4 regions of the Staphylococcus lugdunensis genome follow, and region 2 is predicted to be linked to each of the others. Evidence: riboswitches for the same ligand, from Rfam matches in the RefSeq annotation. Region 2 holds a riboswitch; each other region holds the start of a gene.
What was found. Region 2 has a riboswitch for thiamine pyrophosphate ahead of AL499_RS03310 (ECF transporter S component). Riboswitches for the same ligand answer to the same signal wherever they lie in the genome.
Positions count from the first base shown of each region.

Region 1: linked by a shared signal. The riboswitch ahead of tenA (thiaminase II) and the one ahead of AL499_RS03310 (ECF transporter S component) in region 2 are both predicted to bind thiamine pyrophosphate.
Region 3: linked by a shared signal. The riboswitch ahead of AL499_RS07870 (ABC transporter substrate-binding protein) and the one ahead of AL499_RS03310 (ECF transporter S component) in region 2 are both predicted to bind thiamine pyrophosphate.
Region 4: linked by a shared signal. The riboswitch ahead of thiC (phosphomethylpyrimidine synthase ThiC) and the one ahead of AL499_RS03310 (ECF transporter S component) in region 2 are both predicted to bind thiamine pyrophosphate.

Region 1 covers NZ_CP014022.1:2,379,785-2,385,826, reverse strand. Annotated here, with positions in the region: gene yidC (membrane protein insertase YidC) at 62-937, opposite strand; gene thiE (thiamine phosphate synthase) at 1,027-1,665, opposite strand; gene thiM (hydroxyethylthiazole kinase) at 1,668-2,456, opposite strand; gene thiD (bifunctional hydroxymethylpyrimidine kinase/phosphomethylpyrimidine kinase) at 2,449-3,270, opposite strand; gene tenA (thiaminase II) at 3,275-3,952, opposite strand; TPP riboswitch at 4,039-4,142, opposite strand; gene AL499_RS11135 (transglycosylase family protein) at 4,365-5,072, opposite strand; gene AL499_RS11130 (single-stranded DNA-binding protein) at 5,551-5,952, opposite strand.
Region 2 covers NZ_CP014022.1:696,803-702,844, reverse strand. Annotated here, with positions in the region: gene purD (phosphoribosylamine--glycine ligase) at 1-246, shown strand, start outside; gene AL499_RS03320 (energy-coupling factor transporter transmembrane component T family protein) at 560-1,369, opposite strand; gene AL499_RS03315 (ABC transporter ATP-binding protein) at 1,362-2,765, opposite strand; gene AL499_RS03310 (ECF transporter S component) at 2,778-3,353, opposite strand; TPP riboswitch at 3,433-3,532, opposite strand; gene graF (glycopeptide resistance-associated protein GraF) at 3,778-3,912, opposite strand; gene auxA (lipoteichoic acid stability factor AuxA) at 4,058-5,350, shown strand.
Region 3 covers NZ_CP014022.1:1,672,994-1,679,035, forward strand. Annotated here, with positions in the region: gene AL499_RS07855 (tRNA-dependent cyclodipeptide synthase) at 1-77, opposite strand, end outside; gene AL499_RS07860 (MarR family winged helix-turn-helix transcriptional regulator) at 239-700, shown strand; gene AL499_RS07865 (MFS transporter) at 702-1,868, shown strand; gene AL499_RS07870 (ABC transporter substrate-binding protein) at 1,969-2,883, opposite strand; TPP riboswitch at 2,983-3,083, opposite strand; gene AL499_RS07875 (hypothetical protein) at 3,211-3,576, shown strand; gene AL499_RS07880 (tripartite tricarboxylate transporter permease) at 3,893-4,126, opposite strand; gene AL499_RS07885 (helix-turn-helix domain-containing protein) at 4,350-5,456, shown strand; gene yidC (membrane protein insertase YidC) at 5,458-6,042, shown strand, end outside.
Region 4 covers NZ_CP014022.1:2,099,746-2,105,787, forward strand. Annotated here, with positions in the region: gene AL499_RS09745 (oleate hydratase) at 1-1,238, shown strand, start outside; TPP riboswitch at 1,544-1,645, shown strand; gene thiC (phosphomethylpyrimidine synthase ThiC) at 1,957-3,693, shown strand; gene rarD (EamA family transporter RarD) at 4,192-5,097, shown strand; gene AL499_RS12775 (DUF443 family protein) at 5,327-5,680, shown strand.

The DNA of each region.
Region 1 (6,042 bases), 890 kb from region 2:
ATAAAGAAGCCAGTAAATGAATTTACAAAACTCATTTACTGACTTCTTTTTCTATGAATTCTTATTTTTTCTTTTTATTATTTTTTGAGACTACTTGTGTGTTTTTACCTTTTTTTGTTCCTTGATTTTTTTCTTTTTCATATTGTTTAATCATTGGTGCTACTTCTTCTTTAGCACGTTTTGAATAATACATGTTAGCGAAGTATGTTTGAACAATCAAGAAAGCGGCGCTGACTGACCAATATAAGCCAAGTGCTGCGGCTGATTGATATGAAATCCATATAATCATGATAGGTGACACAATCATCATCATATATGCCATTTGACGTTGCTCATCTGGCATCGTTTTCGTTGAAATGTAAGATTGAATAAAATATAGTACCCCGGCAATAGCTGTAATCCAAATATCTGGTTTAACTAAATTAAACCATAAAAAATGTGGGTGGTGTGTAATTCCACCGCCAATTTGATATCTAAGTACAAAATATAATCCCATGACGATTGGCATTTGAATTAAAACTGGTAAACAGCCTAACATACTTGCCATTGGATTGATATCATATTTTTTATAAACCTGCATCATTTCTTGATTAGCTGCCATTTTTTCTTCTTGAGTTCTTGCACGTTTAACTTTTTCTTGTACTTCACTTACTTCAGGTTTGGCCACTTTCATTTTTTCACGCATCATATGACTATTTTTATAGTTTGATAACATGAACGGTAATAAAACAATCCGAATAACTAAAACTAATACAATGATAGCTAAACCATAATCATTATTAAAAATGCCTGAACCTAACCAATGTAGTATCTTTTCCATTGGATCTACGAATGTATTATAGAAGAAACCCGTGCGATTTCCTTGCTTAGAGTAGTCACACCCTGCTAAAAAGACCATTATCCCTAGAAACAAAGGTAGTAGTGCTTTTTTCTTCATTTTTCCACCTCTATTATGTTATTTCACATAGATGTTATTTTATCATACTAATACTACAGTAGAAAACAATATGTGGAAAAATTTCTTTGTTAATTATAATAACTTAAGAATTTATTAACAGTGCTGTCAATATTTTGACTTCTAGCGATAGCTGATATAACTGAAATTCCATCCGCACCTGCATCAACTACTGCTTGTGCATTATTTTCGGTCACACCACCAATAGCCACGATTGGAAAATTACCTATTTCTTTTCGTAACGTTAGAATCATTTCAGGACCTACTGGTGTACTAGCATCAGACTTTGATGGTGTCTGGTATATAGGGCCAACCCCAATATAGTCGACATGTGTTAAGTCAGAATGTTTCAATTCATCTAGATTGCTCACGCTTAAACCAATAATTTTATCATGAAATTGTTCAAAAAAGTCTTCAACTTTGGCGTCATCTTGACCTACATGTATACCATCAGCTTGTACTTTTAAAGCAAGTGCAACATTGTCGTTAACAATAAATGGCACCTGATAGTTATGGCAAAGTTCCTTTAATTTTAATGCCAGTTGTTCTATCTCTTTGTCTTGAGATACTTTTGATCCTTTTTCTCTAAATTGAAACATTGTAACTCCAGACTCTAAAGCTTGTGTTACTACCTGTTCTAAACTTTTCCCTTCATGTATATCTTGTGTACCGCATATAAAATATACTTTTAAATCTGTACTTTTAAACATTTCTATACCTCTAATCTTCTAACATTTTGTTGATATAATTCATAGGTCATTTGGTACATATGATCTAATAATTCTGTTTGAAAACTTCCTGGTCCCTGACAATGTGGACTTTGTTCAGCAAGTTCGGCGGCGATATTATAGAAACTTATTGCCTCTTCAAGCTGTTGTAATGATGGGTGTATGTTGCCGAATAAAAAGCTGGCAATAATGCCTCCTAATAAACATCCTGCGCCAGTCACTTTGGCTAATAATGGTGAGCCATTAGATAATTGAACGATTTGATTATCTTGAACAATAATATCGTCTTTTCCGGTTATCACAATGGCAGTTTGATATTTTTGGTATGCTTTTTTAGCAATTGCTATGGTGTCAAGATTGCTTGCTCCATCTGTACCTTTCATTGTTGTATTCATATCAACAAGCGTCAATACTTCAGAAGCATTTCCCTTAATAACAGAAACTTCTACTTCAGCTAAAAAACGTTCACAAAAGGTTTTGCGATATGTTGATGCCCCTACAGCTACTGGATCAAAAACAATTGGCGTTCCTTGTTTATTGGCAATTCTCCCAATCTTAATAATATCCTCTTCATTCGCTTTTGTGAGTGTACCAATATTGATTAACAATGCTTGAGCAACTTTATAAAACGCTTCTGCCTCTTCAGGTGCTTCACTCATTGCCGGACTTGCACCCATACTTAACAATCCATTAGCAGTGAAATTTTTCACAACATCATTCGTATAACAAACAATTAAAGGATTATCTTCACGTAATTTTTCTAAATTATTCATCATCTAGTCCTACTTTCTTTAAGTATGCAAAATGGTTTACTGGCCCTCTACCTTGACCTATTTCAGGTGTATATTCAATGCTTAAAGATATGAATTTCTTTGCCTTTTTCACAGCTTCATAAATTGAGCGACCTTTAGCTAATTCTGCAGCGATAACAGCAGAAAATGTACAGCCCGTACCATGCGTATGCGGAGTGTTAAAACGTTGATTTTCAAATGTATAAACATCATCTTTTGTAAACAAATAATCTTTAGCAATATTTGGGTCTTCGGAATGACCACCTTTAATTACAACACCTTTACTACCAATATCATTGATGAATATATTACCTGCCTTATAAATATTCGCTTCACTATCAATTTTAATACCTGTAATTTCTTCAGCTTCCGGAATATTCGGTGTAACAACATCAGCTAAGGGTAACAATGTTGACTGTAAATGTTTTTTAGTATCATCATCCATAAGTGAATCGCCACTTTTAGCTAACATCACTGGATCGATGACATATGGAATGTCTGCATATTTTGTAAGGTAGTCACGTACTAGTTCCATCGTGTCTTTAGTTGCAATCATGCCTGTTTTAATTGCTTGAGGTAACTCATCATCAAATACGCTATCCAATTGTTCTTTAACCCATGATGTTTCCAGATTATGAATGTGTTGAACACCTTTCGTATTTTGAGCAACGATGCTTGTAATGGCAGCCATACCATAAACACCACAAGAATGAAATGATTTTAAATCTGCCATAACGCCAGCACCACCTGAGGGATCAGTACCTGCAATTGTAAGCGCAATTTTCGGTTTATTCATGCTTTTAACCTCCAAAGTTCCATTGTTCATTCGTATATGCCATATTAAAGAAATGTCTCTCATGAATCGTACTTTGTAAAAAGCTTTCTTTAATTTGTTGTTTTTCTACGTCTGAGCTGTTTTCTGTTAATTGATCTAGCAGCTGATCAAAAACATTTATAAGTTCTCTCATTTCTGTGCTATAAAATTCAAACCATTTAGATAAATTTGTAGCTTTGTTTAATTCAGGGTCTTCTATTGCTCTTAATGCAATCACTTCATAAACATATGGACAAGGTGCCATAGCTGCAATTGCATAGGCCGCATTTTCATGCGTATAAGCATGATAATACATATGTTTAATATAATGATCTCCACTTGGCGGCCAAACCTTTTCTTTAATAATTTCTTCATACGGCTCGTTTATATAATCCGCCAATATTTCATGTGCTTCAACTTCCCCTTCAGTTAAAAACTCAATTTGTTCAACAAGAAATTTAATACTTTCAATATCAGTAACTTTAGGAATAAGTAATGCGTATATATTCATAAATTCTTTTAAATAGGATGCGTCAGCTCTTAAATACTGTCTGATTGCTTCTTTAGAAATTGTTCCCTTTAATAAGTCTTGTATGAAACCATCTTGATAAATTTCATCAATAATTGGTTGTGATGCTTGTTTAATTTCATCTGAAAATTTCACTTGTATTGCCTCCCAGTATAAGTCTTTAAAAAATAAAAACTACATTTCAACGTAGAAATGTAGTTCATCCCAAACAATATAATGGCAGATTATTGTTGCTACTTTCCTACGTTGGTTCTAACCAAATCAGGTTATAAGGGTCTGACTAATTTCGTCATCTCAGCCAATAAAGGCTCCCCTAGTAGTTTCCTATTACATTTAACATATCAAAGCCAAACTCATTAATCAAATGTAAAGCAACCATGTCATACCTCTAGATACATATCATCATATTCATTTTTAAATGTGTTAACTTCAAATACAAAATTTAATTATTGAAGACAGTCAAAATAATAGCTGATATATCTTTTAATATAAATAGAACCCACCTCATGATTATGAAGTGAGTTCAGAATTTAATTTAGGTTGGGCCCTAAGCTGTTGTCCAGTGGCCTGCACCTTCTGTATCATATAATTTTTGTGCTGCAGCATCTTGAACATGTTCTGGAGCATTAGCTGGTGACACACCTTTATATTCAGATGGCGCTACATGATTCCATGTTGACTGCATAAATTGATATTTACCTGCTGCACCAGATGATGGATTAACTGCATGAATATCTCCACCAGATTCACGTTGTGCTATTGCTTTCAAGTGACTGTTAACATTAACTGATGAATGACTTGAAGCTTGGCTTGCTGAACTTGACTGACTATGAGATGTTGCTTGTGTTTGTGGTTGTTGTGTTGATTCGCTTTGAGGTGCTTGCTCAGTTTGAGCTGGCTGAGCTGATGTTGATTGTTGAGTTGCAGCACCTTGAGATGATGACATTGTTCCTTGTTGAGCTTGTGAATTCATTGTTGTATCATCAGCTGCACCATTTGATGGATAGTATTGCCATTCAAAATAAGTACCATCAGAAGCAAAGTGATAAGTAGTCCCTTCATAATTGAATGTAAAATCATACGCTCCTGATTGTACAGGCTTTTCATTTAATGATTGATCATTTGATTGTGCTAATTGTGCTAACTCAGCTTTAGTATTGACATTTAATTCACTCGCATCTGCATCATGACCTGCATTTCCTGCTACTAAACCTAAGCCTACTGCTAGAGATGATGCAATAATTGTTTTTTTCATAATTATATATCCTCCTAAATTTGAGTTCATTTCATATTTAAATTTACAATTCATAATGTAACATCCATAAAAAATAAGCAGGTTACAGTGAAATAAAAATAACTGGTAAAAATTTACAAAGACATTACAAAAACAAAGAAATAATTATACATACCAAATACGTAAAAAATACTTTGATGCAGGACTAAAAAATCTATAAATTCCAATTACCTGTGTAATATTTTGAAATTTGTCAGATTATTGTGTGAGTTTAACAGATATTCTCATATAGAATATGATTGTAATATATGTATATTATTTAATACTTCTTCAATAAACAGCTAGGAAAATATAGCAAAATTTAGCACAATTCACCATATTTCCCATCACTGTTAAGCATAATTGAAAGGATTTATATTAAAGAAGATTATTGGGAGTATGAATAACTAGTCGGATATAATTTATGGATAAAATTTGAGTTTTAATATTGAAAAAGCAATTATTCGATATTTAAGAGTTTCATTTCATCAACTGAAAAAGGTTGAATATTAGTAGTTGGATGTTCTTCGAGGATTTCGTGTGTTTTGCCTTTAGAGGACATGAATTTAATAGTTTCTACGTATAATTCTGTAACAAAATGTGTTTGTTGGTCTTTAGTATACTTTCTTGAGCGCATTTGACCTGTAATACCAACCAATGATCCCTGACTGGTATACTTTTCAATGTTAGTAGCAGTCCTACCATATGCTTTACATAGAATATAATCTACGATTTGCTCGTTGTTATCATCTTTATAATTTCTTTCCGTAGCCACACAAAATGTAGCAATTTTAACCTCCTCTTTCTCGTATATTTGGGCATCTTTAGTTAATCGTCCAACGATTACGATTTTATTTAACATGTGTCACCTCCTTTGATTAGTTATAGTTTATGTATTTCTAATGCTAAAGTCAAAACGGTATAATTTTAATTTTACTTACGCTTTACCGCT
Region 2 (6,042 bases):
GGTACTTATGTTAAAGGGCATAAAGTTTCTGGATTTACTTTAGATAATTCTTATTTTGTAAGTGGTTTAACAAAGGACGAAGCGGATTTCGTAACATCAGGCGGACGTGTCATTTTAGCCATTGGTGAAGGTCAGACAATACAGCAGGCACAACATGAAGCATACCAAAAGGTCAAGCACATAAAAAGTGACAATCTATTTTACCGACGTGATATCGGTAATAAAGCAATTGCTAAAGAAAATTAATGATTAATAATGTGAATTCAGTTTGGGACATCATTATGTTTTAGGCTATGAACTATATATTTTGTCAAGAGTTGACTGAAAATACGCTGATACCAAGCTTGTTTCAATCCTAGTCAACCTTGCCGAGGCAGGACTAGAATTCATAATGAGTGCTGTTCCGCTCCCTCATAAAATAAACAGTTTGAGACAGCACTCTAGGAATGCGAAATCGTATAATATGGCGTTTTGAATATAAAGAAGCACAAAGATGATTTATGTCAAACCATCTTTGTGCTATTATTTTGGGATTTGTGTCCCAGCGCTCAAACAATATTTAGCTAAGCTTCCCGGATACGCGAGCATCTTGAATGCCTGTAATAGGGAAGTGTGCTGATAAATAAAATGATAATAGGATAATACCTACAAAACAAAGCACTAATAAGACATCCTTATAGGAAAATGGTGCATTGTAGTAATATGTTCTGGGACCATCTTTAAATCCTTTCGTTTCCATAGCTACTGAAAGTTGATGGGCACGACGGATGTTTTGACTGAGTATCGGAATTAATAAATGCTTAAAGCGCTTTAAACCTTTATAGTTCGACTTATCTATCATTTGATAACGCATCTTTAACGAACGGCGTAATTGAATAAGTGATGAGATAATCAGAGGTACCATACGAATAGCTGCCATAAACGCATAAGCGATTTTCGGTTTTATTTTTAAATGTTGCATTAAACTGTAAAAAATCATGACGATTTGAGAGGTTAGTGCAATAAGAATACCAAACATTGAAACTGTAATAGTACGCAATGAAATATGAAGTCCTCTGACAATACTTTCTGTACTTATTTGAATAATTCCTAGTTTAAAAATAAAATGTTCGCCATTGCCATATAAAATCATAAATAATGATGACGTGAGTGCAAATAAGATTGTAGCAAATAAGAAAGCAAGTGTAATTTTCAACTCAGTACCATTAAAAAGCATTAAAAAGATGAACATTAATGCTGAAATATAAAGCATGTAATCAAAATTGTGAATAAAAATAACAAAGAAAAACAGGGTAATACCTAAAAGTAATTTAGTGATAATATTCACATCATCCATGAAGGTATAGCGTTTTTTCCATCGTTCAAACATGTGTAACACCTGCCATTTCAAGAAGTTGTCCATTTTCCACATGTAAACGACGTGTAGGATAACGTTTGATGATTTCTGGGTCATGTGTAACCATAACGATCGTTTGCCCACGCTTCACGCGTTGCTGGAAGCGTTCAATTAGTTGGAAAGTATTATGACTATCCAATCCAAATGTCGGCTCATCTAATAAAATGATATCCGCTTTAGAACTTAATGCAGTTGCTACACTTAAACGTCGTTTTTGGCCCATGGAAAGTTCGAAAGGGTGTTGCTGTTTGACAGCGTCTAAATGTAACAATGTAAGTAGTTCATTTGTTCTATCATCTGCAACTTGTGGATCTTGGTGATTATAATGAATATGTATCTCATCATAAACAGAATTGGTAATAAATTGTAATTCAGGATTTTGGTATACCAGATACATATGTTGGGCTGCTTGTTTAATCTTACTAATGACTGTGCCATTATAATACATTTGGCCTTTATATTTTATTAATTGAAGAATCGATTCTATTAATGAGGTTTTACCTGTGCCGTTTTTCCCAGTTATCGTTATCCATTCGCCTGTACCAATAGATATTTCAGGGATTTGAATTAATGTTTTCTTTCCTCGAATAATTTCTCCATTTTTGTAATTAAAGCGTGGCTCAGATTTTTCAGTTGATATCAGTTGTCGAGTTGGTGCATGTTCCCAGGCTTTTGGATGCCACACGCCAAATTCAGTTAATAAATCCTCACAATGTGTTAATACATAGTCCGGAGTGTTATCTGCAATAATATGTCCCTCATAATCCATAAGTATTACTCTATCGACATGATTCCAAATATGTTCAACTTTATGTTCGACAATAAGTACAGTTTGATCTGCCCATAGTTCAATAAGTTTATTCCATAGTTCTGCAGTTGCTTCGACATCGAGCATCGCAGTTGGTTCGTCTAAAAATAGTGTACTTGCATCTTGAAGGATTGTTTCTACGATCGCAAGCTTTTGTTTCATACCGCCACTTAAGTGATTGACAAATGTTTGATCTGTTACTTTCAAGTCTACAGAGTTCAAAGCAGCTTCAATTTGAGCATTCATCTCATGTTGCGGTACTTGCTTATTTTCTAAAACAAACGCTAGTTCTTCATAAACTTTAGGCATACAAAATTGTGTATCAGGGTCTTGAAAAATCACACCACTATGAGGGTCGATTTCAAGCTCATCATATTTCATTGGCAAATCAATCAAATTGGGTACGATACCACTTAATACATTAAGCAAGGTGCTTTTACCAGATCCAGATGGACCTAGTAAAAGCACTTTTTCTTTGTCTTTAATTTCAATATTAAGGTGATCAAAAATTTTGCGTTCTCCGTTTGGATATTTCAAACGTAAATTTGTAACTTTTAACACGTCAATGTCCCCTTATAGGTTGTCATAATCTTGTTTAGATGCTGGGCGGAATAATTTTGTAACACCGGTTTGATCCAGCGCTTTGACGACGATGTAAGATAATAAACCAGCAAGGATGATACCACTAATGGCGCGGAAAACGATAAATAGAAGTAAGTTCCAACCAGCAACTTCATTTAAATAGCCATAAAAGTAATCAACTGGGAATGAAATAAGTGCAGTAAGTAACCCGGCTAACATAGCTACTACAGCGCTACGAGATTGATATTTAAAGATAGCAAAAATAATTTCACATGCAACACCTTGCAGTATGGCATAAATAATAGTAGGAATATCAAATTTACCCATAACAATTGTTTCCCCAGCACCAGCTGCAAATTCAGCGATGATTGCAATTCCTGGTTTAGGTATGATTAAGTATGCCACGATTGCGGCCATAAACCATACACCATAAGTCAGTTGTTCAAGGTGTAAACCAGCAACTTTTGCAAATTCATATGGAAACCACCACAAGTTATAAATGATGGCAAAAATAACAGCGATTAACACTGTAACTAGTATTTCAGATAATTTTAAACCTTTTGACATAAAAATTGCCTCCTAAAAAACGCACAACCTTCACGTAGAAAGATGTGCGTTAAAAAATAAATGCTTAAACGATAAGCATTGCAATTTATCGTCACTTTCCTACGCTAGTACAAGCTAGATCAGGTTCGAAGGGTTTGAAGCAAGGCTTCATCTCAGTTTAAACACCCCTAGTGCGTTTATGTAATTTAATTTAAATGTATGCTTTTTGGTACTTGATGTCAAGGCAATTTTAATAAATTATAATAAAAGTGGTTAAGAAATAAAAAAGCATCTTACATACACTTTCACATCTATCATTAATGATTAACAATGAAAATTTGGGAGCGAGACAGAAGTTATTATGAATTCTGTTCCGCTCCCATAGATTTAACTTACATATTTAATATAAGAAGCAGTGTGCACTGCGAAATAAATTATATTACGTTTAGTCTAATGTGTCTTGAACATCTTTTTTAGTTTGTTCTATGCTATCTTCTGTACTTTCTTTTTCCTTTTTAAGCTTTTCTTCAGCTTCTTTAGCTTTTTCTGCGGATTTTTTATTTAATTCTTCATTTGACATAAATAACACTCCTTAATAGTGATTATATTTGTTGTATACCCTGACCATTTATTGTTAAACTTTTGCTAAGTCTATAGTCGTATTTAATGAAATATTAAAGACAAGTCGGGCTTCTTCATATATAATAACTTTTGAGGTGAACAGTATGTCTTTTCTTAAGAAACACACCGAGATTATTTTCAGTTATATCATCGGTTTCGTTTCACTTTTCACAGGTCTCATTGTTTTGATTAACTTGCCTTTAATTAAAGAGCTTAATCAAAAGGAAAAAGTTGATTTAAAGATTTTTTCGGTATGGGACTTCCTGAATGCATTTTTTAGTGAAATTATTAGAGTGATGAGTAGGTTTATAGGCGCTTTTCCTATTATAAGTGCTATAATCATTATCCTTTTTGGTGTCTTAGTCATCTTTATTGGCTACACATTATTTAGAACAACGAAGTATGATTATGATATTTCAATTTTTTATTTAATATTCGGAATCGTTTTCTTTATCATTACGATTTTATTAATGACGCAAGTTTATGGTTTCTGGGCAATTATTTTTATTTTCCCATTTGTCATTCATATTGGTTATATTGTATATAAAGATGAATTAAATCCAAACAATAGAAAGAATCATTATTTGTGGATTATATTGTCATATGGTATTAGTTACCTTATTACACAAATTTCTTTATACGGCAAAGTAGATGCTAATGAAATTGCACCTATTGATATTTTAAGTGTAAATACTTTCTTCATTATTATGTGGTTGTTAGGGCAAATGTCTATTTGGAACTTTTTATTCTTAAGACGTGCGCTACCATTAACAAAAGAAGAGTTAGGTGAAGAATATGATTTATCTAGAACATCAAAAGGCAATGTTTCAAATCAAACGAAAGTTCACTTAAAGCAACTTCAAGATAAGACAACAGAATATGCACGTAAGACTAGAAGAAGTGTCGATTTAGATAAAATTAGAACGAAAAGAGACAAATTCAAAAACAAAGTTAAAAATATCATTAATATTGAAGAAGATGATATTCCAAATTGGATGCGTAAGCCAAAATGGGTAAAGCCAGTATTTGTAGAAATCTTTTGTGGTATTATTATTTTCTTATTTACCTTTATTGAATTTAACAATAGAAATTCGCTTTTTGTTTCTGGTGAGTGGAAAATATCTCAAACACAGTATGTCATTGAATGGGTTACATTGCTTATACTAATATTTATTATTATTGTGTATATTGCAACGACGTTGACACACTATTTACGCGGTAAATTTTATTATTTGCAACTGTTTATGATTAGTATTCTGTTCTTTAAATTACTTACAGAATTTATCAACATCATGATTCATGGATTACTATTATCCGTATTTATTACGCCAACATTAATCATTATGTTGATAGCAGTTATTGTAGCATTTAGTTTACAAGTTAGAGATGAGCCATAAATGATATATGATCGACCAACGAATGTCGTTCTGATAGTGGCTGGAATATGAATGCTAAAATAATAAAGGTCAGTATTTAAATACAAAGGCATAGCTCTAAGATGATTTCAAAATTGAAGAATTGTCTTAGAGCTTAGTTTATGTTAAATATCATATTTCTCCATTTTTCTATGGTACAGCTTGAGTCTACACAAGCTGGTAGTGCTTGAAATTTTTTGATAGGATCCTAGTTTTTAACTTGGCTTATTCTTTTAAGAACCTTGTTATCAATGAGTCTAGGATATCATTATGTTATAGGCTATGAACGCTATATTGGCAGTAGTTGACCAGATTGAAAATACGCTTATACCAGGCTTTTTTCAATCCTACGCAACCTTGCCGGGGTGGAACTAAAATTTCATTATGAATGCTGTCTTGCTCCAGAATAGTTTTAAAACATAACACACTCACGTATAATTTAATAAATGATTGCTAAATATAATTAAGAATAAACGCTTTACAAACTAAAATATAATGTATCAATTATAAAAATGGTAGTTTTGCCACGATTTGGATGGAAATTGCCATTTTTCTTTGATTAGAAACGATTTACAGGCCAATCTCTTTTTTATGATGATATCTATAAATTTGTTAATATAAAAGAAACAGTGATAAAGCCTAACATATTTTAATAAAGGAAGGCAGAGAACGTT
Region 3 (6,042 bases), 980 kb from region 2:
CCTAAAATGACATGCCTTTTTCTCTGATAAATTTGTTTACAGTTTTTTGTTAAAAAGTCTACTTTAAAGTTATGCACATTAATCCCCCCCATTTAATTGTTAACCCATAAACATTTTACTGGTTAACAATTAAATAATACCAAATTTATATAATGTGAGCAATTACATTTGACAATAAAAATAAAATAGATAATAATATAGTTAACTGGTTAACTATTGGAGGGGAATTAAAGTGGATATGCAAAGAAAAGTCATATTAATGTTACAGAAATTTATAATTGAAAGAGAAAATGCTGATAAAAGAAGAAAGTATAGAAGAGAGAATGAAAACCTTGATTTATCTTTAACTCAATTTCATATCATAGAGTTAATCGATAAAAATGATAAAATCAATAATAAATTTCTTGCCAAAGAGTTAAATTTATCTAAACCAGCAGTTACTAAATCCATAAAAAAACTATTATCTAAGAATTTAGTGGTTGAATTGAATAATGAGGAAAATAAAAGGGAGATTTATTATAAGCTAACAAAAAAAGGGGAAAAACTTTCTTTTATACACGATGATTTACATAAAAAAGCAGTTAAAAAATACGAAGAAGTATTAAAAGTATTCGATGATAAAGAAATGGAAACAATTATTGAATTTCTACAGAGAAGTGTTGATGAACTAAAAAAAGAAGAAGTTGATTCTAATGGCTGAAATGAAAAGTAATATAAAATTATATATTCTAGGATTTTTAGCGTTTTTCGTATCACTAATTCAAAATATATATACACCTATCATTCCGAGATTACATGATGATTTTCATGTGTCTTTATTTTGGATCAATGTAACAGTTGGTGGTTTCATATTTATTGTTGCCATCATGCAAATATTGCTAGGTAAAAGTATAGATTCTAGAGATTCGAAAAAAGTACTTTTAGCAGGATTAGGAATTGTTATTTTATCTAGTTTTGTTTGTGCTATTACAAATAATTTCATTTTATTTGCGATATCAAGATTAGTACAAGCTATTGGGTGTGGAATAATTCCACTTGTAACCTTAACTTTATTGGCTAAGTTAAGTTCAGGTAATGGTAGAGCATCCGCAATGGCAAATTATCAAATATTTTTATCATGTGCTCCAGCATTGGCACCTATATTGGGCAGTAGTATAGGTGCTAAATGGGATTATATGGGGATTTTTAGTTTTTTGTTTGCGATATCAATGATACTATTTTTAATTATATCATTTACAAATATACCTAATGTTGAAAAAGGAATAGGAAAATTAACAGAAAAAGTAAATGAAAATTATTTATCTGATAAAGTTTTTATTACTTTAGTATTGTTAGGATTCTTAATATTTTTTACCTATTTCTCAATATTGGTTTATTTACCAACATTATTAAACAATATATACAATATAGGTGAAGGAATATCCGGTGTATTATTTTTACCTATTACAGTTAGTGTAATATTAGGTAGTATGTTCTACAAAAGAATTTCAAAGAAGCATGAGGGTTTAATTATACTTAAATACACTGTTATTATTTTTTCAATATTTACTTTGCTATTTGGATTGTTTAATACTTTAAGTTTAATAATTTTATCATTCATCATTTTTATACTAGGACTTTTTGTCGGCCTTGTTCCTGCCTTACTATCAACTCTAATATCTCAAAGGTTCGAAAGTATCAAAGGAAAGGTTTTAGGTGTTTTTAATTTTGTAAGATATATAGGTATGACTATAGGTGCAATATTAATTGGATTGGTGCCTCAAACATTTATGCCTTATTATTTTGCAAGTGTATCTTTAGTTCTAATCTCAATATTTATATATGCTAATACAGAAATATTTAAGGAGATGTTCAATAATAAAAAGTAATTTCATTTTATAATTTTTAAAATTATAAAAAGACAAACCCCCCTTTATAAAAAGTAGGTTTGTCTACAATCAAACCCTCCCTTATAACGGGTGGTTTTGATTAGTGTCGGTGATAACGTGGGAATAATAATTCATTAGTGAAATAAAGTTGTGAATCAATGGGTTGTACGATTTTATCGTTTTCGTGTAACCATAGTTGTAAATCATTGTAATAATCGGAGCTCATTGATAAATCATTAGTAAAACAATGGGCTGTAGCTTGTATGGTTTGTTGGTTTAATGCATCATATACATCAGTGTGCGTATAAGCACAATAAATTGCAATCGCTTCATCCAAATGTTGATGAATATAATCTATAGCTTTTTTAATGACAGTGATAAAACGTGATAATTTATCATGCTGTATTTTGAGGTGTTGTGGAGAGGTAATCAATATTAATTGACAAAAATCTGGAACATTATAATCTTTAAGAGCGAAGAAATCGACATTTAAGCCACGTAATTTTGCTTCGATTATTTCGAAATTTTCAAAGATTAACGTTGCTGCGTCTGCTTTGTCCTTCTCTAATGCATCTGTATGATAAAAGCTATTGTTCACAGGAATCAAATCACCTTCCTGATATGTAGCACCATCGGCTTCAATCATTGTTTTAACAATTGCAATACCACCGGAGCCTGGTGCCCCAGGATAGGTTAAGCGTTTTCCAATAAGGTTACGTGGACGAGTTATTGCTTTATCTTTGTTGAACATGACACCACCGTTAGTGTGCAAGAATCGTGCGAAGCCAACAACATCTTTAGCGTTAGCACGATCTTCAACTAAGTGAATAGGTTCTGTTATCGCTATATCCATTTTGTTGTTTTCAATTTCAGATAGTGCATCGAAATGCGCTTCTGGCTCAATCATATGTACGTCAAGTTGTGCGTCTGCAAACCAGCCTTTTTCAATGCCAATGATCAGCGGCATATGATCTGGATTTAAAAACCATTCTAAACCAACTGTTAGTGTATCCATTATCTTTTCTCCTCCTATTAAAATAAGCATTCACGTAGCAAAAGTGAATGCTTGTGTTTAACAAGAAAAAGATTGATATCAAAAGGACTACGCATCAATGACGCACAAGGTTCACTTTCCTACGCTGGTACTAACCATCAGGTTCAAGGGTTGAAACAAAGTTTCTCTCAGCAGCGATTACTGCACCCCCAGTGATCATTTACATATACAACATAACATAACAACATAAGTAAATAAAATTGGTATATCATAATTGAATGATGCATTGATATGACCTATTCTAAAAGTGAACATATTTATAATTTTTTTAATGTTAAGAGGGTTAAAATGTTAATAAGCAATGATTACTTGTATTATTTAACTATTATCATCGAGGTGTTCATTCTTGTAATAATACTTTGGGCGTATTTGCGTCTGAGTCGACAATGGCAATCTAAGCAGCGACGTATTTTAGTGATTAGCTACCAACTTGGTTTAATGGCAGCATTTTTAATTGAATTATTAGATGCGCTACTACCAGAGAATATATTTGGAAATGTTGTATTTGATGATTTATGGGGTTTTTCTACTATGATTGGATTGATTGAACTTAAGCGCCAACATTTTACCAAAGTATGGTGGCTTATGCCGACAACATTTTTGAGTGCTGTATTATTCATTATCTTTATACTATTAGGGCCATTAGATTACTGAACATAGGAAACGAGAGCGGATAAGCATATTTAACTATTGAACAATGCTAAAGATTCACTAATTTGTGAAATAAAGTTAATAGTTAATATGTTTATTTTTTGTTTTTGTGAAGATACTGCTAGAGAAAATGAGAAAACACTTAATCTCACGTATCTTATTTAAAAGTTGTAAAGTTTGAATAAAGTAAAACGATAAGTACACATTAATTCAATCGTAAAAAACGATAACATGGAGCGTTATTTAGTACAGACTATATTATTTTATCATTTATATATATTATAATAAATTTTGTTTATTTTAGTAGCTGAAATGATGATTATTCTTTATCATGAGTATGTTTAAAACTTGGTTTTTCGTGTTTTGAGTCATTTGAAGCATGTTGGTTTTGTCGTTTAATTTGTTTGCGCTGACTTAATGAGAGAAATATTTCCATAATTCCCAGTGCAATTGCAAAGATAGATACAATATCAATACCATTAAATAAACGTACAATCCCAACGATAATTAACATAAGCCCTAGAACGAATGAGAAATTAAAGATGCTTTTCATTTATATCACCTCTTTATCAATATTGTAACTTACGATACAAGATTTTCGAATGATAGTATTTTAAATTATCATACACCGTGTTTTTATACGAATTTTTAAACGAAAAGAATATCCATACGACTATAAGTTTCTTATTTGGAAACTTTATTTCCTTGATATTGTCATATTAGAAATACAATTTAGTTCAACTGCTAGATACAATAAATGTAAGGAGTTGTTTAATATGATTAAAATTAATAAGGTTATAAAAGCGCAGCGGACTAAACTAGGATTAACGCAAGATAAATTGGCTGCATATTTAGATATCACAAAGCCAACTATTTCAAAATGGGAAAATGGTAGTTTAATGCCTGATATTCAGTTGTTACCAAAGCTTGCAAAATTATTTAATATGAGTGTGGACGAATTATTGGATTATCAAGATGTATTAACGAAAGAAGACGCTACTCATCTATGTCAACAATTGTCTAAACAATTGACTAATCATTCGTATGGGACATTTTTAACTGCAGTGAGAGAGAGTTGTCATAATAACAATAATGAGTATTCATTTTTATTGTCAATCATTGCGTTGCTGATGAATCATATTTATTATGCTGAAAATGAGGAACAACGTCTAGATACGATTCAATTTGCACAAACATTATGCGATATAGTTGAAGAAAAATCCGATTCTGATGAACTGATAAAATATGCTAAATGTTATCGTTTAGCATTTCAGCTATATTCTGCAGACTATGGCGCCATTATCGACACTGTTCCTGATTGTTCAATTAAAGAGGGAACAGCGTTCTTTTTAGCAGATGCTTATGCACAACAAGGGAACTTAGCGAAGGCTTCAAGTGTGATTCAAGTGGATATGTATCAATCACTAATGTTAATGTCTCAACAGTTACAGTTGATATTGGTTCGTGATTTATACGAAGAAATCAGTGATATCGAACAGCGTTTTAAAGCATTGCAGCAGGGATTTAATACCAATCAATTATTTCCATATATCAATATTGGTATTAATTTGTCGCTGGCTATGTATTACTATCAACAAACTGAGTATGAGCAAGCTTTAGAATATTTAGAAGACTACTGTCAGTGCTATGAACGAGTTGTGCGAAATTGCAATTATCAGCAAGATTATTTTTTTAATGATATTGATATGTTTTTAGCAAAAATGCCGTTTGGTGAGCGATTAAATATACAAAATGATAGAGTGGTACGTGACTTTTATAGAGTCGTAGCTGACGAACAACGATTTGCAGAATTGTGGCATAATCCACAATTTCAACACATTGTGAAGCGTTTAGACTTTATATATCGCCAGGGGACTGAATAAAATGAAGAAATGGTATGTGACAATACTTTTATTAGGGATTAGTTTACTTTCAGGATGCAATTACAGTGATACACATCAAAGGACAGGTTTGGTGTATCAACTTGTTGTTGGACCTATGGATGGGTTGCTACATTATTTGGGTTTACATTTGAATCATAATTATGGATTGGCTATTGTTATTATTGTGTGCCTAGTAAGATTAATATTAATGCCACTCATGTTGCATAACCAAAAACAAATGGCAATAACCAGTATGAAAATGAAAGAATTACAACCCAAAATTGAACCGATACAACAAAAAATGAAAGCAGCAGCAACTCAGCAACTAAAAAATGAGGCATATCAAGAGTTGCAGCAGTTATATCAACAACATCAACTTAATCCTTTAACAACCATGTTTGGCTGTTTACCTATGCTAATACAAATCCCTATTTTATTAGGATTATATGCGACATTAAAATGGCCAACTTCAGGAGGAATTCTAAGTCATCCAACATTTATGTGGTTTCATCTCACATCACCAGATAGCATGATGGCTATGATTGCTGGGTTCATGTATTTTGTCCAATCATGGTTAAGTGCCAGA
Region 4 (6,042 bases), 1.2 Mb from region 2:
GGATTTATTGGAAGACGATGTTCGCCTTTGAACCATGGCATTCTGCGATGGAAATGCGCCGCTATTTGATGCGTTTTGTGCATCACATTGGTGGATTAGCAGATTTCAGTGCCCTTAAGTTTACAAAATATAATCAATATGAATCACTAGTACTGCCTATGATTGCCTATCTAGAATCCCATGGTGTACAGTTTGAATATGATGTTCAAGTACTTGATATTAAAGTAGATGTTACAACGACAGAGAAGGTTGCTCGCGAAATGAAACTTAAACGTCAAGGCAAAGAGGAGACAATGCTATTAACGCCGAATGACCTCGTCTTTGTGACAAATGGTAGTATTACTGAAAGCTCAACTTATGGAGATAATGAAATCCCAGCACCTCCTACGAAAGTCACAGGAGGTAGTTGGAACTTATGGCGTAATCTTGCTAAACAAAGCCCTGAGTTTGGTCACCCAGAAAAGTTTTATCAAGATTTACCTGAAAAAAGTTGGTTTGTGTCAGCAACTGCAACGACAAATAATAAGATAATCATTGATACTATCGAAAGCATATGTAAGAGGGATCCCCTTGCCGGCAAGACGGTAACTGGAGGTATTATTACGGTTAATGATTCGGCATGGCAAATGAGTTTTACTGTTAATCGCCAACAACAATTTAAAGCACAACCTAAAGATGAGGTGAGTGTATGGATTTATGCACTCTATTCTAATGTCAAAGGGGATTATATCAACAAGCCGATTGTGGAATGTAGTGGTAACGAAATTTGCCAAGAATGGTTATATCATATGGGTGTGCCTACTAATCAAATTAAAGATCTTGCTCAAAACCAATGTAATAGCATACCAGTTTATATGCCTTATATTTGCTCATATTTTATGCCAAGAGCCATAGGTGATAGACCACTTGTTGTGCCACATCAATCACGCAATTTAGCATTTATTGGTAATTTTGCAGAAACAGAGAGAGATACGGTCTTTACTACAGAATATTCAGTAAGAACTGCCATGGAAGCCGTATATCAATTGTTGAACATAGATCGAGGTGTCCCAGAAGTTGTTGCGACAGAATTTGATTTGCGTGTCTTAATGGACGCGATGTACGAACTCAATGATGGTAAAGGCTTGGTTGAACTGGTCGAGCAAAAGAAACTAAAACAAGTTGCCCTTAATGCTTTCTTGAAAAAAATAAAAGGCACGTATATAGAGCAATTATTGAAACAACATAAGTTGCTATAGGTGCAAGAGATGTTTCATTTTGAAAAAGAACCCCCGCTTAGCAAAGTAGAAGTGGGGCTTCTTTTTATTTAGAATGAATTGATTTCTGATGATTACAAATTGTCTATCTAAATAGTTATCAAGGCAATGATACGAATGCTTTCAAACAATAGATAATAAAAATCATCACATTGATAGACTGAGGGATACGACGACATTGATGACCATAGAATCACTATCAACATAATAATCTAAGATAAATGTGCTATTTTATAGCGGTTTGAAGGAAAATGACACGTTTGGTATAATTATACCTGCAACATAATATCATCTGCTAGGGGTGCTTTGATTTGCTGAAAGGAGAATTTCTCCAACCCTTTTAACCTGATCTAGATAATACTAGCGTAGGGAAGCAAGTGAGCCATTTATACTAAAGAATTAGAACATCATCATGTTTATCAGTTTATTTAAGCATGTGTTTCACTCGTAGTCTGTTGCTTACTTTTTGCCAGAACAGATTGTACAGTAAACACGAGAGTTAGTTATAGATATAGGGCATATCGTTAACTCAAGTTAAAATACCAATATTTTAAAGATATTGGCTATTATCTGATACATATATGTTTTTTGTATAAATTCGCTTATTTTCTTATGCATTCAGTATTAGGCTGAATGCTTTTTTATGTGGATTTCTCTCAAAGTAATATTAAACACGTCTAGCATCTAGGAGGCTGTTTATATGAAACAAGAAATGATTCGTTTTAAAAAGAATTTTCCGGCAAGCAAACGTATTTTTAAAAAGGGAAGCGATGACGATATTGCAGTGCCATTTCGTCAAATTGAATTATCGGATACGCAATTAGAGAACGATGCATTTCACAACGATCCTATTACCGTCTATGACACTGCTGGACCTTATCATGACGATAACTATGATGTGAACATTGACAGCGGTATTCCTCAGCTTAGAAAGTCATGGATTGATGCACGACAAGATGTTGAAAGCTATGAAGGACGAAAAATACAATCCATCGATAACGGTTTTAAAAAGGAAGGCCATAAAAATTATGTGGCACATCCTTTTCAATATCAACCGAAGCGTGCCAAACAAGGTGGAAATGTGACACAAATGCATTATGCGAAACAAGGCATCATCACGAAAGAAATGAAATTTGTTGCGGTTCGTGAACAGGTAGAACCCGAATTTGTCAGAGATGAAATCGCTAGAGGACGTGCAATTATTCCTAATAATGTTAATCATCCAGAATCAGAACCGATGATTATCGGGAAAAACTTTGCCGTTAAAGTCAATGCCAATATCGGTAATTCGGTCGTGTCATCATCGATAGAAGCAGAAATTGAAAAGCTCGTTTGGGCAATTCATTGGGGGACAGATACGATGATGGATTTATCAACCGGTAAAAATATACACTCAACACGGGAATATTTGATTCGTAATTCACCAGTTCCGGTTGGGACTGTACCCATTTATCAAGCTCTAGAAAAAGTGAATGGCGTGGCGGAAGATTTAACTTGGGAAGTATATCGCGATACACTTATTGAACAAGCGGAGCAAGGTGTTGATTACTTTACCATTCATGCTGGCTTGCTATTACACTATATTCCGTTAACTGTCGATCGCTTAACCGGCATTGTCTCACGCGGCGGTTCAATCATTGCACAATGGTGTCTGGCACATCACGAAGAAAGCTTCTTATACACGCATTTTGAAGATATTTGTAAAATTTTAAATAAATATGATGTGGCAATTTCACTCGGAGATGGTTTGCGCCCAGGTTCCATTTATGATGCCAATGATGAAAGTCAAATTTCAGAGTTAAAAACATTAGGAGAGCTAACTGAAATTGCATGGAAACATGATGTTCAAGTTATGATTGAAGGTCCCGGACATATTCCAATGCATAAGATTAAAGAGAACCAAGACTTAGCAGATTTCTATTGTAAGGAAGCACCGTTCTACACATTAGGACCATTAGTTACAGATATCGCGCCAGCGTATGACCATATTACATCGGCAATTGGTGCGGCTCAAATCGCAAGTCATGGCACAGCAATGTTATGTTACGTTACACCGAAAGAGCATCTTGGCTTACCAAATAAAGATGATGTGAGAGACGGCGTAGTTACTTATAAAATAGCAGCCCATGCCGCAGATTTAGCAAAAGGGTTACCAGGTGCTACTGTGCGTGATGATGCAATTAGTAAAGCGCGATTCGAATTTCGTTGGATAGACCAATTCAATTTGTCATTAGATCCAGATCGCGCAAGAGAATTCCATGATGAAACGTTGCCATCAGAATCTGCGAAAATTGCACACTTCTGTAGTATGTGTGGTCCTAAATTCTGTTCAATGAAATTATCACATGATATTCGTGATTCATACAAAGAACAGCTAGCAGGTATGAAAGAAAAAGCGAAAGAATTCCAAGCAGCCGGCAATAAAATTTATCATTAGGATACATGATTTATTATAGGCTGGAACATAAATATCAAAATAATAGCACAAAGATGATTTGACATTAAAAATCGTCTTTGTGCTTTCTTTATAATTCAATGCTTATGATGATTGGTTCGCTTGCTTAAGGGTCGGTTTACGTTGCTAGAAAAAACTGGTTTAGCCAATTTTTCTTTGCTTGTGGAATTTCTTATTGAAATTCTTTTTGTTGAGGCCACCCCAAATTGCGTTGTCCGTTGGCTTTCTTTTGGAAAGCCTTTTTGTTGGGGCCCCGGGGCTTGTTCTATCTAGTGTCTTGCTAAAATATTGAATATTTATATGTCATTGATTGACCATGCGATTTTAATGTCAGTATAAAGATGACATGACCTAATCATAGTTGCATAGTATGACAAATTTTAATTTTTTGAGCAGGAAGTATACTAAAATGTCATAACTATTGATAACATAATATTATTGAGACTTATTTCCAGGGGAATTGTGTTAGGAGGTTTAGTTATGAATTCCAATATTGAATTTAAAAAAGGCGTACTGTTTGCGTTAGGTGCGCATTTATTATGGGGAATTTTACCTATTTATTGGAGGCTCATTGGCAATATCAGCGCTTTTGAAATTCTAGCGTATCGAATTATCTTATCAATGATCTTTATGATTATCATGATTTACATACTCAAACAAAGTACTTCATTTAAACGTGATTTAACACACTTATTTGCGACACCGATACAGCTTATTGCCATTATTGTCGCTGGTTATGTTATTACGCTTAATTGGGGGACATTTATTTGGGCTGTGTCAAATGGACATGTGCTACAAACCAGTTTAGGTTATTATATCAACCCACTCGTAAGTATTTTATTGGCATTTATTTTTCTAAAAGAAAGGTTTAATAAATTTGAGTCATTAGCCATTGTATTTGCCGCAATTGGTGTGCTTTATATGACCATTCGAGTAGGGGAATTTCCAATGATTTCACTCATGTTGGCTTTCTCATTTGGCATTTACGGCTTATTGAAAAAATTAGTTCGTGTAGATGCTATGACGGGTATTGCCATTGAATGTATTGTGACAGCACCAGCAGGACTCATTTATATCATTTACTTATGGCAAATACACCATACTTCAGTAGGTATCAATATGGCATCATTCTGGTTGCTATTCTCAGGTGCGGTAACAGCAGTGCCATTAATCTTGTTCTCAGCAGGTGCGCGTCGCATACCATTATCGTTAACAGGATTTATTCAGTATGTTAGCCCAACTATTATTTTCTTACTGGGCATCTTTGTCTTCAAAGAACCATTTGATATTCATCAATTTATTACATTTATCTTTATCTGGATTGGCATTGCATTATACAGTATTTCTCAATACGTGAAAATGAAGCGCAACGTTCGACCAGAATAAATATGGAGAAGCCAAATGACTATCGTCTATGTATACATAAGACGGTGTTCATTTGGTTTTTTAATGTGAGCTATGCATGAAAAGCTTAAAATTTTACAAAAAAATCAATTTATATGATAAATATTAGGGAAATTATTATATAATATGAAATGACTATGAATTGAAAAGTTTAAAATACTTGCAAGACTGATGATACAAACGTAATTCAATGGAAAGGGAAAGATTCGTTATGAAGCATGTAACCATCGATTCAATTAAAAATAATAGCAAATATAAAATTATTCATGATGGAGAAAAGCACTATGTCATTGATCTTAATCGAAATAAATTAACTTACATTTTTCCATTATTAAATTACCTTCTCCCGCATCGTTTAATGGAAATCAGTGACGACGCATACTTTAGTTTAACAACAGTACAACAATCGGTGGAAAGAAAAGTCAAAAATATGATGATAACATTAATTGGCATCGTGATATTGTTCATTTACTATAGAGCCAATGTGGTCGACAATTTTTTTCTAAAACATTATCCTCCGCTTATTATCATTGCATTGATGGTTTTAATATTTATTATAAAATAGCTAATAGATAAGCGAAAAAGAAAAAGATTAAATATTGAATAAATAGAAACTGAGAAACGTGCTTATATCTTTCCAGAGATATTCACAATGGTGATAAGTATTATTTTATATGTTATTGCAGTTGTGAGTTTCGTATTCTTAAGCTTCAAAATTTTTGGTTCAATGGGGGAGCCCCATCTCAATTCTAATGTATTGATTATCATGTTAGCTATTATTTTATCATTTGATCAACTACTCTATAGTAATTCAGAAACTTCCGGTAAAATGAGTCATATTAAAGTAAAGGCTTAAATCAAATGAGTACAGTCTGGGATATTAATCCTAGAAAAATGAGCCAGTAGATGCGTTTTTGTAAATGCATT